DNA from 3 places in the Cellulomonas taurus genome. Region 3 is predicted to be linked to each of the others. Evidence: predicted binding sites of a transcription regulator. Region 3 holds the regulator's gene; each other region holds the start of a gene.
What was found. The regulator HrcA, encoded in region 3, represses chaperone genes, less so after heat shock. The targets are predictions, from matches to a motif close to TTNGCACTCGNNNNNNNCGAGTGCNAA.
Positions count from the first base shown of each region.

Region 1: groES (co-chaperone GroES) is a predicted target of HrcA. The motif match lies at 3,215-3,241, and genes of this name have one in related genera.
Region 2: groL (chaperonin GroEL) is a predicted target of HrcA. The motif match lies at 2,206-2,232, and genes of this name have one in related genera.

Region 1 covers NZ_CP051884.1:2,751,641-2,756,994, forward strand. The annotation lists gene guaB (IMP dehydrogenase) at 1-209, opposite strand, end outside; gene HGK68_RS12715 (response regulator transcription factor) at 249-938, opposite strand; gene HGK68_RS12720 (MerR family transcriptional regulator) at 1,032-2,015, opposite strand; gene HGK68_RS12725 (WhiB family transcriptional regulator) at 2,276-2,572, shown strand; gene groES (co-chaperone GroES) at 2,784-3,080, opposite strand; gene HGK68_RS12735 (class I SAM-dependent methyltransferase) at 3,268-4,452, shown strand; gene HGK68_RS12740 (glutamate--cysteine ligase) at 4,452-5,354, shown strand, end outside.
Region 2 covers NZ_CP051884.1:2,906,081-2,911,434, reverse strand. The annotation lists gene HGK68_RS13475 (LytR C-terminal domain-containing protein) at 1-475, shown strand, start outside; gene HGK68_RS13470 (cold-shock protein) at 619-822, shown strand; gene HGK68_RS13465 (glycoside hydrolase family 15 protein) at 870-2,150, opposite strand; gene groL (chaperonin GroEL) at 2,392-4,017, shown strand; gene HGK68_RS13455 (HD domain-containing protein) at 4,260-4,973, opposite strand; gene HGK68_RS13450 (sensor histidine kinase) at 5,061-5,354, opposite strand, start outside.
Region 3 covers NZ_CP051884.1:1,130,757-1,136,110, reverse strand. The annotation lists gene HGK68_RS05150 (PhoH family protein) at 1-336, opposite strand, end outside; gene HGK68_RS05145 (16S rRNA (uracil(1498)-N(3))-methyltransferase) at 509-1,276, opposite strand; gene dnaJ (molecular chaperone DnaJ) at 1,276-2,409, opposite strand; gene hrcA (heat-inducible transcriptional repressor HrcA) at 2,427-3,443, opposite strand; gene HGK68_RS05130 (MFS transporter) at 3,519-4,991, opposite strand; gene HGK68_RS05125 (DUF3097 domain-containing protein) at 5,041-5,354, shown strand, end outside.

The sequences.
Region 1 (5,354 bases), 1.6 Mb from region 3:
GCCATCCGGGACTCGGTGACGGTGTCCATCGCCGCCGACACCAGCGGGATGCGCAACTCGATCTCGCGAGTCAGCTTGGTGGTGGTGTCGACCTCACTCGGGATGACGTCGGTCTCGCCGGGGAGCAGCAGGACATCGTCATAGGTGAGACCGATGAAGCCGAAGGGGTCGTGAGTAGGTGCGGAGCCAGGGGTACCCAGGTCGGTCATTCCCCGATGATACGGCCCCGCGGAAGCCCCTCGGACGGCTCAGCGGATCAGGCCGCGCCGCAGTCCGATCGCCACCGCCTGGGCGCGGTCCGCGGCACCCAGCTTCCGGAACAGCCGGCGGGCGTGGGTCTTGATGGTGTCCTCGGACAGGTACAGCTCCTGGCCGATTTGGGCGTTCGAGCGACCGTTGCTCATCCCGACCAGCACCTCGATCTCGCGCTTGGTCAACTGCACCTCGCCCAGTCCGCCGCTGGCCTGCGCCGGGAGCTCCGGGGTGAGCACCGCGGTGGTCGCCGCCGTGGCGGCGGCCGCCAGACCGTCCTGACCCGGGACGCCGTCGGCGCCGCGACCCTCGTGACCACCCGGCCCGGCCAGGATGTGCGCGGCGACGGCGGCCAGCTCGGCGCGACCGACGTCCGGCGACAGGTAGCCCCGAGCACCGAGCGCGATGGCGCGGTCCAGGGCGATCTCGTCACCGGGCACCGCCAGCATCACGACGGTGGCCGGGGCAGGGATGGCGCGCAGGCGACGGATCGCCTCCACCGGACCCGGCGACGGCAGGTGCGCGTCCAGCAGCACGATGGTCGGCGGCATGCGCCGGGCCAGCGTGACCAGTTCGTCGACCGAACCTGCTGCTCGCACCGGTGCCAGGGCGGGTACGCCGAGCGCCGTGAGGACGATGCGCTCCCGCACCGTCGTGGATCCGTGGCACACCACGACGCCCGCCATCAACTTCCGCCTTCCGTCGACCGGACTATCCGGCCGATGGTGTCTGTATCGGCCAGATCTGACCGGACGTTAGTGGCCGGAGGTCCTGGACGCTCACCGAACCGAGCCGGGCGCCCCCTCCGCGACGGCGGCGACCTCGTGCAGCACCCCCGCGAACGAACGCACGCGCTGCACCCGGTGGTCCAGCGGTACCTGCGCCGCGGCGACGTCGGGCACCATCACGAACTGCATCAGATCGGGGTGCTGTGCGGACAGCGCGTCCACGATGTCCAGATCGGGATCGGTGCGCTCGGACATCAGCACCGCCGCCGACGGGCTGGTCATGGTGACGATCTCCCCCAGCCGGGTCTGACCGGCCGGACCCGCCACCACCCGGGCGTCCAGTCCCCGATCGGCCAGCGCGGCGGCGAGGACGTGCAGCTCCAACGGTCGCGGTTCGCCGGGCGGAGTGAACAGCAGCACCACCCGACGCCGGGACGGATGGCGCGGCACCTTGCTGAACCGGTCCCGCAGGGCGGCCAGGGCGGCGGCCACGATCACCTCGTCCGGCTCGTCCCCCGGACGCGCCAGCACGGTGCGGGCCGCGACCCCGGCGCGGGCGGGCACGATCAGGTCGGACCACCAGCGGGACAGATCGTCCCCGGGGGCGAGCAGCGCACGGGCCGCCACCGAGTCCCCGCGCAGCGCGGCGTCGATCACCGCCGTCGGACTGGGTGCCACCGCGGGCGCGGCGCTCGGCTCGTCGCCACGGCCGGATTCCACGTCCTGGGCCTCGCTCGACCGGGCGGGGGCGGGGACCACCGCCAGGTGTCGCCCGTTCGTCCCGTCCCGGGCCAGCCGGGCGGCCTCGGCCGGCGGCACCCCGTCCAGGGTGAGCGAACGCATCTGGGTCAATCGCGCCACATCCGCGGCGGTGTACCGGCGATGCGCCCCCGCCGTGTGCTCGGACGGGCCCAGCCCATACCTACGGTCCCAGGTACGCAGGGTCGCGGCTGCCACACCTAGTCGTCGGGCCACCGCCGCAGGTGTCAGGGTCGCGCCCTCGGGCAGGGCGTCCGGCTCGTCGCCGTTCTGCATGTACTCAGTCCTCGTTCGCGCCAGGGGTTGCGCTGATCGGTCCCCCGAGATTCTGCCGGGGGTCGGTCCCGGCCACCAACCGAGTCGCCCGAATCGCGCCACCGATCGGGTCACCTACCCGCGACCAAGGTCCCTGGGCATAGGTGGTTGAACAACTTTCGAATCGGTTGTACTGTTCCAACCAGCGCGAACCGGACGGGTCCTGAAACGGCGACGAACGGAACGTGAACCCCCTCGAACTTCACCGTCAGGAGTGTGCAATGGCTGAGATCTCTCGCCTTCCCGGACCCGTGATGGAGCTGTGGGAGTGGCAGTACCAGGGTGCTTGCCGCGACGCCGACGAGAACCTGTTCTTTCACCCGGAGGGCGAGCGCGGAGCCGCCCGTCGCCGCCGGGCCGAGGCCGCCAAGGCGATCTGCGCCACCTGCCCGGTGCTGAACGAGTGCCGCGAGCAGTCGCTGGCAGTGCGTGAGCCGTATGGCGTCTGGGGCGGCCTGAGCGAGGACGAGCGGACTGCGGTCCTGGCCGAGCGCGCGGGACGCAGCGCGGCGGTGTAACACCCCCGAGAACTCGATGGCGGCGGTCCGCGGTGCGATACCGCGACAGTCCGCCGTCGTCACCCGACGAGGGCCCTGACGGTGCGAGACCGTCCGGGCCCTCGTCGCATGTCCGGCCGCATCCCGGCCAGGCATGTTCCGGCACCGCGACGCCGCGGTCCGGACACGACGAAGGCCCCCACCGCGATGCGATGGGGGCCTTCTCAGCGGGTCACTTGGTGACGATCGCCAGGATGTCGCGGGCGGAGAGGATCAGGTACTCCTCGCCGTCGTACTTGACCTCGGTGCCGCCGTACTTGCTGTAGATGACCTTGTCACCCACGGCCACGTCCAGCGGGACACGGTTGCCGTTGTCGTCGATACGACCCGGACCGACCGACAGGACCTCGCCCTCCTGGGGCTTCTCCTTGGCACTGTCCGGGATGACCAGACCGGAGGCGGTGGTCTGCTCCGCCTCGAGCGTCTTGACGACGATCCGGTCCTCGAGCGGCTTGATGGAGACCGACACGGCGGACCTCCCCTTCTCGCTTGTGAGTTGCCTGTACAAGAAAACCGAACGACCGGCCGTCGTCGCGGGTGCCGGCAGTCGTACGGGCTGCGCACCCTCCCAGGGAGAGTGCCCACGGTCACTGTAGAAAGCGGTTAGCACTCGGTCAAGGCGAGTGCCAACGATCGTGGCGTGCGAGGATCGCCGGATGGACGCCGCCGGCCTCGCGAAACTGCTCAGCCCCGAGGGATGGGCGCTGCTCTCGGCACTGCCGCCCTACGACGCCGACGCGGCGATGGCGCTGTCCGAACGCCTGCGCCGGGACGGCTTCGACGCCGATCTGGTCGCCGCCGCGCTCACCCAGTCCCGGCTCCGGGCGAAGGCGCACGACAAACTCGGCGAGTTCGCCGACGGCATGCTGTTCACCCCGGCGGGTCTGGAGCAGGCGACCCGGCTGGTGGTCGCCGCCCGGCACGCCCGCCGCTACCGCGCCGCCGGGGTCACCCGGGTCGCGGACATCACCTGCGGCCTCGGCGCCGACGCGATCACGCTGGCCGGGGTCGGTCTCGCGGTCCTGGCGGTCGAGGCGGACGAGACCACCGCCGCCCTGGCCACGGTGAACCTGCGGCACTTCCCGGAGGCCACGGTCCGGCACGGTGACGGCCTGACGGTGGACTTCGCCGCCGAGGGCGTCGACGGGATCTACGCCGACCCCGCTCGGCGGACTGGTTCGGGCGCGCGCCGACACGACCCCGCCGCCTACACCCCGGCGCTGGACCAGGTGCTCGCGCTGCGGGAGCGGGTCCCGGCGCTGGGCATGAAGCTCGGGCCGGGGGTGCCGCACTCGGCGCTGCCGGAGGACGCCGAGGCGCAGTGGGTGTCGGTGGACGGCGATGTCGTCGAGCTGGGGCTGTGGTTCGGTCCGCTCGCCGCCGACGGGCCGGGGCGGTCGGCGTTGTTGCTGGACGCGGCGGGTCGATCGGCGCAGCTGCGCGACTCCGGCGCGGTGGCCGAGACCGGTGGGCTGGGCGGCTACCTCTACGAGCCGGACGGGGCGGTGATCCGGGCCGGTCTGGTGGCCGAGGTCGCCGCCGAGGTGCAGGGTCGTCTGGTGGACCCCACCATCGCCTACGTGACCTCCGATGTGCTGCATCCCACCGCCTTCGCGACCCCGTACCGGGTGCTCGACTCGATGCCCTTCGGGCTGAAGCGGTTGAAGGCGTACCTGCGGGAACGGAACGTGGGCATCGCGACGATCAAGAAGCGCGGCACGGCGGTGGTCCCCGAGCAGCTGCGCCGCCAGCTCGACCTGCGCGGCGACGCCGAGACCACCCTGGTGCTCACCCGGGTCGCCGGTCAGCAGCAGGTCCTGGTCGTGGAGCCGGTCGCCTGATGGCCACCCCGACGCGGTTGGACTTCGCCCGGTCGGAGCGCTCGACGGTCGGCATCGAGTGGGAGCTCGCCCTGGTCGACGCCGACTCCGGTGACCTGCGCCAGGTCGCCCGCACCGTGCTGGACGCGATCGGCGACGACGACCCGGCGATCAAGCAGGAGCTGCTGCTGAACACCGTCGAGGTGGTGTCGGGGGTCTGCCGCACCGTCGGTGAGGCCGGGGCGGACCTCTCGCACGCGATCGACCGGGTGCGCGAGCTGACCGATCCGCTGCGGGTGGAGCTGATGAGCGCCGGCACCCACCCGTTCGCGCGCTGGGCGCAGCAGAAGGTGACCGACAAGCAGCGCTACGCCACGCTGATCGACCGCACCCAGTGGTGGGGACGGCAGATGCTGATCTACGGGGTGCACGTCCACGTCGGCATCGAGGACCGGGACAAGGTGCTGCCGATCTCCCGCGCGCTGCTGACCACCTTCGCCCACCTGCAGTCGTTGTCGGCGTCCAGCCCGTTCTGGGGCGGCAAGGACACCGGCTACGCCTCGAACCGCGCCCTGATGTTTCAGCAGTTGCCCACCGCCGGACTGCCGTTCCAGTTCGAGCGCTGGGACCAGCTGGAGGCCTACGTCGGCGACATGCTGCACACTGGGGTGATCGACGCCTTCGACGAGGTGCGCTGGGATGTCCGCCCCTCGCCCCGGTTCGGCACCATCGAGGCCCGGATCTGCGACGGGGCACCCACCCTGCTGGAGGTCACCGCCCTGGCGGCCCTGACGCACTGCCTGGTCGAGCACTTCTCCACCCTGCTGGACCGGGGCGAGACGCTGCCGACCGTTCCGCCGTGGTTCGCCCAGGAGAACAAGTGGCGCTCGGCCCGCTACGGCATGGACGCGATCATCATCACC
Region 2 (5,354 bases), 1.7 Mb from region 3:
GGCCTCGTCCTGGGACGGCCTGGGGAACAAGAACGACCAGGCGAACGTCGAGCTGACCGATGACCCGGTGGACACCCCCACCGACGGTGCCGCGGACGCCGAGCAGCCGGGCGACCCGGCTGCCACCGACGGCAGCACCGACGGTGAGCAGGCGCCGGAGGCCCCGGCCACCGAGGAGCCCCCGGCGGCCACCGTCGACTACGCCCAGGCGATCGACGTGCTCAACGCGGCGAACCGCCAGGGCCTGGCGGCGGACGTCGCCGACCGGCTCGGCACCGCCGGGTTCACCTCGGTCACCGCCGGCAACGGCAGCGCCTCGATCGCGGACGTGACGACGGTGTTCTACGCCTCGCCGGAGCTGCAGCCGACCGCGCAGGCGGTGGCCGACAGCCTGGGGATCACGACGGTCACCGAGTCCGCGGACAACGCCGGGAGCGGCGTGACGGTGCTGCTGCGCCGCGACTTCGCCAACTGAGCCGCGACCGCCACGGCTGATCCGCCGGAATCACCCCTTTCGCCCTCACTCGGGCGCGGCTACGCTCAGCGCCACGCCGCAGACAGTCCCGCTCGGGGCCGCTGTGGCGGTGTCAGCCGAACACCCAGTCGCAGGAGCACCGCATGTCGCAGGGCACCGTCAAGTGGTTCAACGCCGAGAAGGGCTACGGGTTCATCACCCCGGCCGACGGCACTCAGGATCTGTTCGTGCACTTCAGCGCGATCCAGACCGAGGGCTACCGCAGCCTCGAGGAGGGCCAGAACGTCGAGTTCGAGGTCGGTCAGGGCACCAAGGGTCCCCAGGCCGAGCAGGTTCGACCGCTCTGAGACCACGACCGACGGGGTCGAGGCGCGCCCCGGTGCGCTCGGCCCCGTCAGTCGTCCAGGGCGTCGACCGCCAGCACCACACACGCGGCGGTCCAGGCGAGGGGTGCCACGGCGGCCGGTGAGCCGTCGTCCAGCACCTTCTCCGGCAGTGCCCCCAGATCGGTCCGGTGCGCGTCCAGCCAGTCCAGCCAGGCGACCGCCTGGTCGCGGTCGCCGTTGCTCGCCGCGGTGAGCGCGTACAGCGAGGTCTGAGGCGTCCAGGAGATGCCGTCCTGCCGCCAGCCGGCGCCCGGTGCCAGTCCACCGGCCGGACGTGCCATGTCGGCGGCCGACTCCTGCCAGGCGGACAGCGCGCCGTCCAGGGCGGTCGGCTGGAACGGCGGCAGGGTGAAGGCGCTCGCCGCATCCGCCAGGTCGCCGTCCGCGTAGCGCCCGAACTCGTCGAAGTCCTCCTGGATCGCGGTCCGGGTCAGGTCGGCGGCCGAGCGGGCCGCCGCCGCCGCCGTCGCGTCGCCGAGCAGGGTGTAGAACGCCGAGGCGCCCTCCAGCCCGGCCAGCACCGGCGCCACGGTGCCCAGGGTGAGCTCGCTCTCGTGCACCTCCCAGTAGTCGGGTGACGCCTCCGGCAGGCCGTCCCCGGCGACCAGGCGTTCGGCATGGCGTGCCGTGATGTCCACCAGCGGGCGCAGCGTGGTGGCGGTGGCCACCGGGTCGTCGGCGGCGATCGCCACCTCGTGCGCGGCCCACAGCACCCATCCGGTGCCGTCGGTCTGCTCGCCGCGGTCGTCCGGGGTGTCGCCGGTGCCGTCGGGCAGGTAGCGGGCTTGGAACGACCCGTCGGGCTCCTGGACGCCGGCGAGGAAGTCCAGGATCGCCAGCGCGTCCTCGACGTGGCCGGTGCGAGCCAGGGCGACCGCCACGAAGGACGAGTCCCGGGGCCAGACGTAGCGCCAGTACGGCGACCAGGCGGCCACCGCGGCACCGTCGTCCAGCACCAGGGTGTGCAGGTCCAGCAGGGCGTCGGTGACCAGATCCGCGTAGGGGCCCTCGGCGCCGGGCAAGTCACCGGCCGCCAGCCAGGCGCGTTGCTCGGCGGCCAGGGCGTCGTCGGTGTCGGTGGTGGGGTCGTCCAGCACGCGGGTGCCGTCGTGCAGCAGCGGTTCCGCGCCCTCGGGGACCAGGGTGCGGCTGCCGTCCGCCTCCAGGACGACCCCCTCGGAGTACAGCGCGATCCGGGCGCTGCGCGGGCCGCTCGCCCCCCAGGTGACCAGCCCGACGGCGAGGGCGGACAGCGCGACGACGGCGGTGGCGGCGCGCGCGGCTGACATGGACAGACACCGTAAACCACCGGTCGTTCGCGCTCAGACGATTCCGGGACCGGACCTTGCACTCGCAGGGGTCGAGTGCTAACCATTGACTTAGCACTCTCCGGTGGAGAGTGACAGAATCGAGAACATCAGGCCGACCGATGAGGTCAGCCGCGCACCGGGACCTGACCGGTGGGCGGCGGACCGTCCGTCGCGGGCATCAGCCGGCCGCCCAAGCCACCAGTGAAGGATCGATAGCCCCATGGCCAAGATCATTGCCTTCAACGAGGAGGCCCGCCGCGGTATCGAGCGTGGACTGAACGTCCTCGCCGACACCGTCAAGGTCACCCTGGGCCCCAAGGGCCGCAACGTCGTGCTGGACAAGAAGTGGGGCGCCCCCACGATCACCAACGACGGTGTCTCCATCGCCAAGGAGATCGACCTCGAGGACCCGTACGAGAAGATCGGTGCGGAGCTCGTCAAGGAGGTCGCCAAGAAGACCGACGACGTCGCGGGTGACGGCACCACCACCGCCACCGTGCTGGCCCAGGCGCTGGTGCGCGAGGGTCTGCGCAACGTGGCCGCCGGCGCCAACCCGATCGCCCTGAAGAAGGGCATCGAGAAGGCCGTCGCCGCCGTGACCGAGCAGCTCCTGGCCCAGGCCAAGGAGATCGAGACCAAGGAGCAGATCGCCGCCACCGCCGCGATCTCCGCCGGTGACGCCGCGATCGGTGAGCTGATCGCCGAGGCGCTGGACAAGGTCGGCAAGGAAGGCGTCATCACGGTCGAGGAGTCCAACGCTCTCGGCCTGGAGCTCGAGCTGACCGAGGGCATGCGCTTCGACAAGGGCTTCCTGTCGGCGTACTTCGTCACCGACCCGGAGCGCCAGGAGGCGATCCTCGAGGACGCCTACGTCCTGCTGGTCGAGTCGAAGATCTCGAACGTCAAGGACCTGCTGCCGCTGCTGGAGAAGGTCATCCAGACCGGCAAGCCGCTGATCATCGTGGCCGAGGACGTCGAGTCCGAGGCGCTGGCGACCCTGGTCGTCAACCGCATCCGTGGCATCTTCAAGTCCGTCGCCGTCAAGGCCCCGGGCTTCGGCGACCGCCGCAAGGCGATGCTGCAGGACATGGCCATCCTCACCGGTGGTCAGGTCGTCTCCGAGACCGTCGGCCTCAAGCTGGACCAGGTCGGCCTCGAGGTGCTCGGCACCGCCCGCAAGGTCGTCGTGACCAAGGACGAGACCACCATCGTCGAGGGTGGCGGCTCCGCGGAGCAGATCGCCGGCCGGGTCAACCAGATCCGCGCCGAGATCGACAACTCCGACTCGGACTACGACCGCGAGAAGCTGCAGGAGCGCCTGGCCAAGCTGGCCGGTGGCGTCGCCGTCATCAAGGCGGGTGCCGCGACCGAGGTCGAGCTCAAGGAGCGCAAGCACCGCATCGAGGACGCCGTCCGCAACGCGAAGGCAGCCGTCGAGGAGGGCATCGTCGCCGGCGGTGGCGTCGCCCTGATCCAGGCCGGCAAGACCGCGTTCGAGACCCTCGAGCTGGTCGGTGACGAGGCGACCGGTGCGAACATCGTCAAGGTCGCCATCGACGCCCCGCTGAAGCAGATCGCCGTCAACGCCGGTCTCGAGGGTGGCGTGGTCGCCGAGCGCGTCCGCAACCTGCCCGCCGGTCAGGGCCTCAACGCCGCCACCGGCGAGTACGAGGACCTGCTGGCCGCCGGTGTGAACGACCCGGTGAAGGTGACCCGTTCCGCGCTGCAGAACGCGTCCTCCATCGCCGCGCTGTTCCTCACCACCGAGGCAGTCGTCGCCGACAAGCCGGAGAAGGCCGCCCCGGCCGCCCCGGACGCCGGTGGCATGGGCGGCATGGACTTCTGAGTCCCGCCCACTGACAGCGCAGCGGTCGGTCACCCCCTCGGGGGTGGCCGGCCGTTCCGTTGCACCGCCCACGCGCCGATCCGGCGAGCAGAGAGTGCGGCGGGCTCCGTGCGTCGAGTTCGGCACTTCCGCCCCGAGTTCGGCAGCGCGGGTGCCGAACTCGGGGCCGAACCCACGAACTCGGCAGGACCCGGGCTGACGACTCCGGGGTGGGGCAACGGCGGGGTGTCCGCCGGGCGGCGTCAGGGCTGGGGCTGGGCCGGGGCGTCGACCTCGGCCAGGACCTTCTCCAGCTTGTGCAACTCGGCGGCGAGGTTCTGCCGGGCGGGTTCCTCCCAGGCGGCACCGAGCGGGCTGACGAACAGGCTGGGCCGGCCCAGCAGCTTGCGCACGATCTTCACCCGGGCGCGCAGGTAGTCCTGCATCGGGATGTCCGCGTACTCCTCCCGCACGTCGTGCAGGTACGCCTTGTAGCGCTGCGGCTCGGCGGCCAGCATCGCCAGGTCGGCGTCGCAGAGCACCGCGCAGTCGAAGTCGGTCGGGTCGGCCTGGTGCCGGACCAGGGCGATCACCATCTGGTGCACCCGGGCGACGGCGGCCTCCGGCAGACCGAGGGCGGTCAGCTGCTCGCGGGCCAGGGCGGCGGAGGCGACCTCGTCCTCACCGCCGCGGTTGGCGTAGGTGGCCAGCTTGTCGGCGTCGAAGATCGCACCGTGGTACCAGGCGGCCAGCCGGACCAGGTGCGGCTCGTGGGTCTCCTCGGCCAGCTCGTCCACCCGGGCCAGGACATCGGTCAGGTGCCGCAGGTTGTGGTAGGTCCGGCCGGGTCCGGTCCACCGCTCCACCAGCTCGGTCCCGACCCGACGGATCTCGTCCTCCGGTGCGGTCGCCCCGGCACCGAGGGTGCTGCGGACGAAGGCGGACAACAGCCACTGCGGTGCGTCGTAGACGCCCATGGAACAAGCCTCACGGAGACGGGAAACCCTGACGGCGCGCCATCGTAGCCCGGACCCGGAGGGACAGTGACCTCGGCCGGCGGGCGGTCAGTCCCCGGGCTGGTCGGGGCGGTCGAGCGCCGGGAGCTCGACCCGGACGGTGGTGCCGCCGCCGGGCGTCCGGTCGATGGCGACGCTGCCCAGGTGGGTGTCGATGATCGCGGCGACGATCGCCATGCCCAGCCCCGCCCCGCCGCCGGTGCCTGCGGGTTCCCGGGTGCGGCTGGCGTCGATCCGGTAGAACCGCTCGAACACCCGGCCCGCGTGTTCCGGCGGGATGCCGGGTCCGTGGTCGCGCACCTCCAGCACCACCCGGTCCCCGATCCGGCCGACCAGCAGTTC
Region 3 (5,354 bases):
GCGGGTGCCGGTGCCCGCGGTCAGCATCGCCACCGACCGGGTCACCACCTCCGGGGTCAGCGGGGTACCGGCGGCGGCCATCTCGATCAGCTCGTCCACCAGGCGGGCGGCGAGCGCCACGTCACCCGCGGGTCCGGACATCCGGATCTCGTTGCCGCGCACGTGCAGGTCGACGGTGCGGAAACCGGACTCGATGGCGCGCAGCACCTGGTCCTGGAGCCCGAGCAGCTCCACCATCGACACCTGCGTGGGAACCGTGATCCGGTGTTCGACCCGGGCGGGCACGGCGGCGGACGGGTGGGCTGAACGCTGCGACTGCGGGGTGGATTCGACCATGTGCTCGGCTTGCGCCGTCGCGCTCCTTCGATGGTGCGGGCGATGGATGTCCAACTTTACCGGGCGGTGGTGACACCCCGCCCGAGGACCCAACCGCCCGACGGCGGCGTTTCATCCCGACCAGCAGGCCGACGTCGGTGATGGTCGCGCAGCCGTGAACGGAGCCGTCGGTTCAGACCCAGCGACCGAGCCCCGCTGCCAGCAGGCTCAGCGCGACCGTCCCGGCGGTGGAGGTGCGCAGCACGTGCGGGCCGAGCCGCACGGTCCGGGCACCGGCGGCCTCCAGCGCCGCTGTCTCCTGCGCGGAGATGCCGCCCTCGGGACCGACCACGATCAGCACCTCCGCCGGCGTGCCCTCGGCCGGGAGCGCGGCGGCCGACAGCGGAACCGTCGCCTCCTCGTGCAGCACCAGCACGGCGCCACCGGCGGCGACCACCGCCTCGGTGCGGGCGACGAGCCCACGGCGGTCCACCGGCGGCTCGACCTCCGGCACCCAGGCGCGGCGGGACTGCTTGGCGGCGGCCCGCACGGTCGCCAACCAGCGGGCACGGGACTTGGCCGCCCGGTCGCCGCGCCAGATCACGATCGACCGTTCGGCCTGCCACGGGATCACCGCGTCCACGCCGACTTCGGTCGCCGCCTCGATCGCCATCTCGTCCCGGTCACCCTTGGCCAGGGCCTGGACCAGCACCAGGCGGGGCGTGGACGGCGGTTCGGTGACCCGCTGCCGCACGGTGAGCCGCACACCCTCGGGCTCGACCGCGGCGATCTCCCCGACCAGGCGCACCCCGGCACCGTCCACCACGTCGATCCGCTCCCCGGCCGTCCGGCGCTGCACCACCCCGGCGTGCCGCCCCTCGGCACCGTGCAGCAGGTACACGTCACCGGCGTGGTAGCCGTCCAGCTGACCCGGGTCGGTCACGAAGACCGGCGCGGTCATCAGCGACCCGAGAGCTTGTCGCGCAGCTTGGCGAACACCCCGGTGCTCGCCGCCTGCAACCGGGCGTCCGGCCGCTCCTCGCCGCGCAGGGCGGACAGCTGGCGCAGCAGGGCCGCCTGCTCGTCGTCCAGACCGGTCGGCACCTGGACCTCCACGTGCACGTGCAGGTCGCCGCGGCCACCGGCGTGCAGATGGCCGACCCCCAGGTTCTTCAGCGTGACGACCTGCTGCGGCTGGGTGCCCGGTCGCAGGTCGACCTCCTGCGGGCCGTCCAGGGTGTCCAGGGTGAGCACCGTGCCGAGGGCGGCGGCGGTCATCGGGACGGTGAGCGTGCAGTGCAGGTCGTCGCCCTCGCGCAGGAAGGTCTCGTGCCGCCGCTCGCGCACCTCCAGGTAGATGTCACCGGCCGGGCCACCGGCGGGGCCGACCTCACCCTGGGCGGTGAGCTTGATCCGGGTGCCGGTGTCCACACCGGCCGGGACGTCGACCTCCAGGGTGCGGCGGGAGCGGACCCGTCCCTCACCGGCGCACTCGGTGCACGGCTCCGGGATCACGGTGCCGAAACCGTGGCAGGCGGCGCACGGCTGGGTGGTCATCACCTGGCCGAGGAAGGAACGAGCGACCCGCTGCACGGTGCCCTGACCGCCGCACACCTCACAGGTGCGCGGCGAGGTCCCCGGGCGGCAGCAGGTGCCGGAGCAGGTCGGGCAGACCACGGCGGTGTCGATCGGCACCTGCCGGTGGGTGCCGAAGGTGGCCTCGGCCAGGTCGATGTCCAGCCGGATCAGCGCGTCCTGACCGCGCCGGGCACGCGGGATGGGACCGCGGTGCCCGCCACCGGCGGCCGCCCCGAAGAAGGTCTCGAAGATGTCCTGGAAGCCGAAGCCACCCGCCTGACCGCCACCGCCGCCACCGGGGGCGGTCGGGTCCTGACCGAGGTCGTACATCTGGCGCTTGTCCGGGTTGGACAGCACCTCGTACGCACGCTGGACGTCCTTGAACTTCTCCTCCGACGCACTGTCGGACCCGGCGACGTCCGGGTGGAACTCCCGCGCCAGCCGGCGGTAGGCCTTCTTGATCTGCTCGCCGGTGGCATCGCGCGGGACGCCCAGGACCTCGTAGTAATCGTTCACGTAAAGAGCTTCCTCAATCAGTTGGCAAGGATGCGCGAGAGATAACGGGCGACGGCGCGCACGGAGGCGATGGTGCCGGGGTAGTCCATCCGGAGCGGGCCGAGCGAGGCGATCCGGGCGACGGCCGCCCCGTCGGCGCCGTAGCCCGAGCTGACCAGGCTGGCGTCGACCAGGCCCTCGTGCCGGGTCTCGCGGCCGATCCGCACCGACACCCCCTCGTCCTCGGCGGCGTCGGTGAGCAGGCGGAGCAGCACGACCTGCTCCTCCAGCGCCTCCAGCACCGGGCTGAGCGTGCGGGCCACGTCGGTGTTGCCGCGCACCAGGTTGGCGGTGCCGGCGACGACCACCCGCTCCTCGCTCTCCCCGGCGAGGGTGTCCTCGATCACCCCGACCACGGCACGCAGCAGGGCGCTCGACTCCGGCTCCACCTCGTCGGCGATCCCGGCCAGGGCGGCGTCCAGGTCAGGCAGTCGACGGCCGGTGGCCGCGACGTTCAGCCGCATCCGGAGCCGGGCGACCGCCGCCAGGTCCAACGGGTCGGCCAGTTCCAGCGTGCGCTGCTCGACCCGGCCGTGCTCGGTGATGATGACCACCAGCAGGTGGCGGTCGGACACCGGGACCAGCTCCACGTGCCGCAGGGCCGTGCGACGCAGCGACGGGTACTGCACCACCGCGACCTGATGGGTCAGCTGGGCCAGCAGCCGCACGGCGCGGTCCACCACGTCGTCCAGGTCCACCGCGTCCTGCATGAAGGTCTCGATCGCCCGGCGCTCCGGGGTCGACAGCGGCTTGATGGTGGCCAGGCGGTCGACGAACAACCGGTAGCCCTTGTCGGTGGGCACCCGACCCGCGGAGGTGTGCGGCTGGACGATCAGCCCGGCGTCCTCCAGAGCGGCCATGTCGTTGCGGATGGTCGCCGGGGAGACCCCGAGCGAGTGCCGTTCGACCAGGGCACGCGAGCCGACCGGCTCCTTGGTGGCGACGTAGTCCTCGACGATCGCGCGCAGCACGTCGAGCCTGCGGTCCTCGGCCATGGTCCACCTCCTCCTGGTCGCGGGCGTGCGTACACGGGTCCGGGAAGTAGCACTCTCGGACACCGAGTGCCAATGCTACGCCCCGGGTCGAGCGCTCTCCTGCGGGCGTCGGCGGGCCCGCAGATCGACCAGGCCGACCACGAGCGCCACAGCGACCAGGACCACGGAGACCAGCAGCGCGCGCCCGGCGGCCGGTCCGCCGTCCAGACCCGCGGCCAGCCCGGAGTAGAAGGTGGACAGCGCCACCGCGACACCCAGTGCCGACCCGATCCGCTGACCGACCTGCAGCATCGACCCGGCGACCCCGGCCCGCTCGACCGGCACGTTCGCCAGGGTCAGGGTCTGGTTCGGCGAGATGACCAGCCCGGAGCCGACGCCCGCGATCATCTGCGTGCCGGCCACCGCCCAGGCCACCGCGGGCGGGTCGACGATCCGGATCACCAGGTCCGTCCCGGCCAGACCGATCAGCACCAGCGCCAGTCCGATCACCACCAGCGCCCGGCCCCGTTCGGCGACCAGCTTCCCGGAGCGCTGGGCGGCGATCGCCGATCCGATCGCGAACGGCATCCCGACCAGCCCCGCCTGCAGCGGCGTGTACCCGGCGACCTGCTGCAGGTAGATGGTCACCACCAGGAACACCGAGGTGAACCCGGCGAAGTAGGCCATCCCCAGCAGCGCGCCGTTGCGGAACGCCGGGTCGCCGATCACCCGCGGGTCCAGCACCGCCGCACCGGTCCGCCGCTGGTACGAGCGTTCCCACAGCACGGTGCCCGCCGCGATCACCGCCCCGACCAGCAGCCACCACCACCGGGTCGGGTCGTCACCGCTGCCGGTGGTGATCACGAAGGGCAGCATCACCGCCGTCGCCGCGAGCGCGATCAGCACCAGCCCGACCCCGTCCAGTCGCGGCCGCCCGCTCGGGGTGAGCGACGCCGCCGGCCCGCGCCCGTTCCCGGTGCCCCGGGGCAGCCAGCGCAGCGCCAGCGGCAGCACCACCGCGACCACCGGCACGTTGACGAAGAACACCCACCGCCACCCGCTCTCGGCGCCGAACGCCTGGATGATCAGCCCGCCGAGCGCCGGGCCGATCGCGGTGGAGACCCCGATGGTGGCGCCGAAGTACCCGAACGCCTTGCCCCGCTCGTACCCGGAGAACAGCTGCTGGATCGTCCCGACGACCTGAGGGTTCACCATGCCCGCGCTGGCACCCTGCAACAGGCGCATCACCGCCAGCACCTCATCCGACGGCGCGAGCCCGGCTCCCAGGCTGGTCAGCGCGAAGCCGGTCAGGCCGATCAGGAACAGGCGTCGGCGACCACGGGCGTCGCCGAGTCGTCCGGCGGGCACCAGCACCAGCCCGAAGGCGAGCGTGTACCCGGCCACGATCAGCTGCAGCTGGCTCGCCGACGCGTGGAGGCTGTTCTCGATCGACGGCAGCGCCACGTTCACGATCGAGACGTCCAGCATGGTGATGAACCCGATCGCCAGACACACCCCGAGGGCACGCCAGCGGTTCGGATCCAGGTCAGGGGCGGCAGCGGATGTCACCGACGTGTCTTACCACGGGTCGGCGACGCCCACACCTACGCTGCCGGACGTGAACGACCGCTATGGCAACGATGTCCTGTCCGCCGACTCCCGGTCGGCGCACCGGCGCCCGACCTCCCGTCCGGTGCCCGCGGAGCGCGGTCTGGTCGTCGAGGAGGTGACCACCGGCTGGGTCGGGGCGATCACCCGGGTGGAGAAGTCCGGCGGCGAGCACGTGGTCGTCCTGGAGGACCGCCGGGGCCGGACCCGCACCTTCCGCCTCGGCCCGGGGTTCTGGATCGACGGCAAGCCGGTCGAGCTGGTGCCGCACCGCCCCACCACCCCCACCGGCCCGCAGCGCACCGCCTCCGGGTCGCTGGCCGC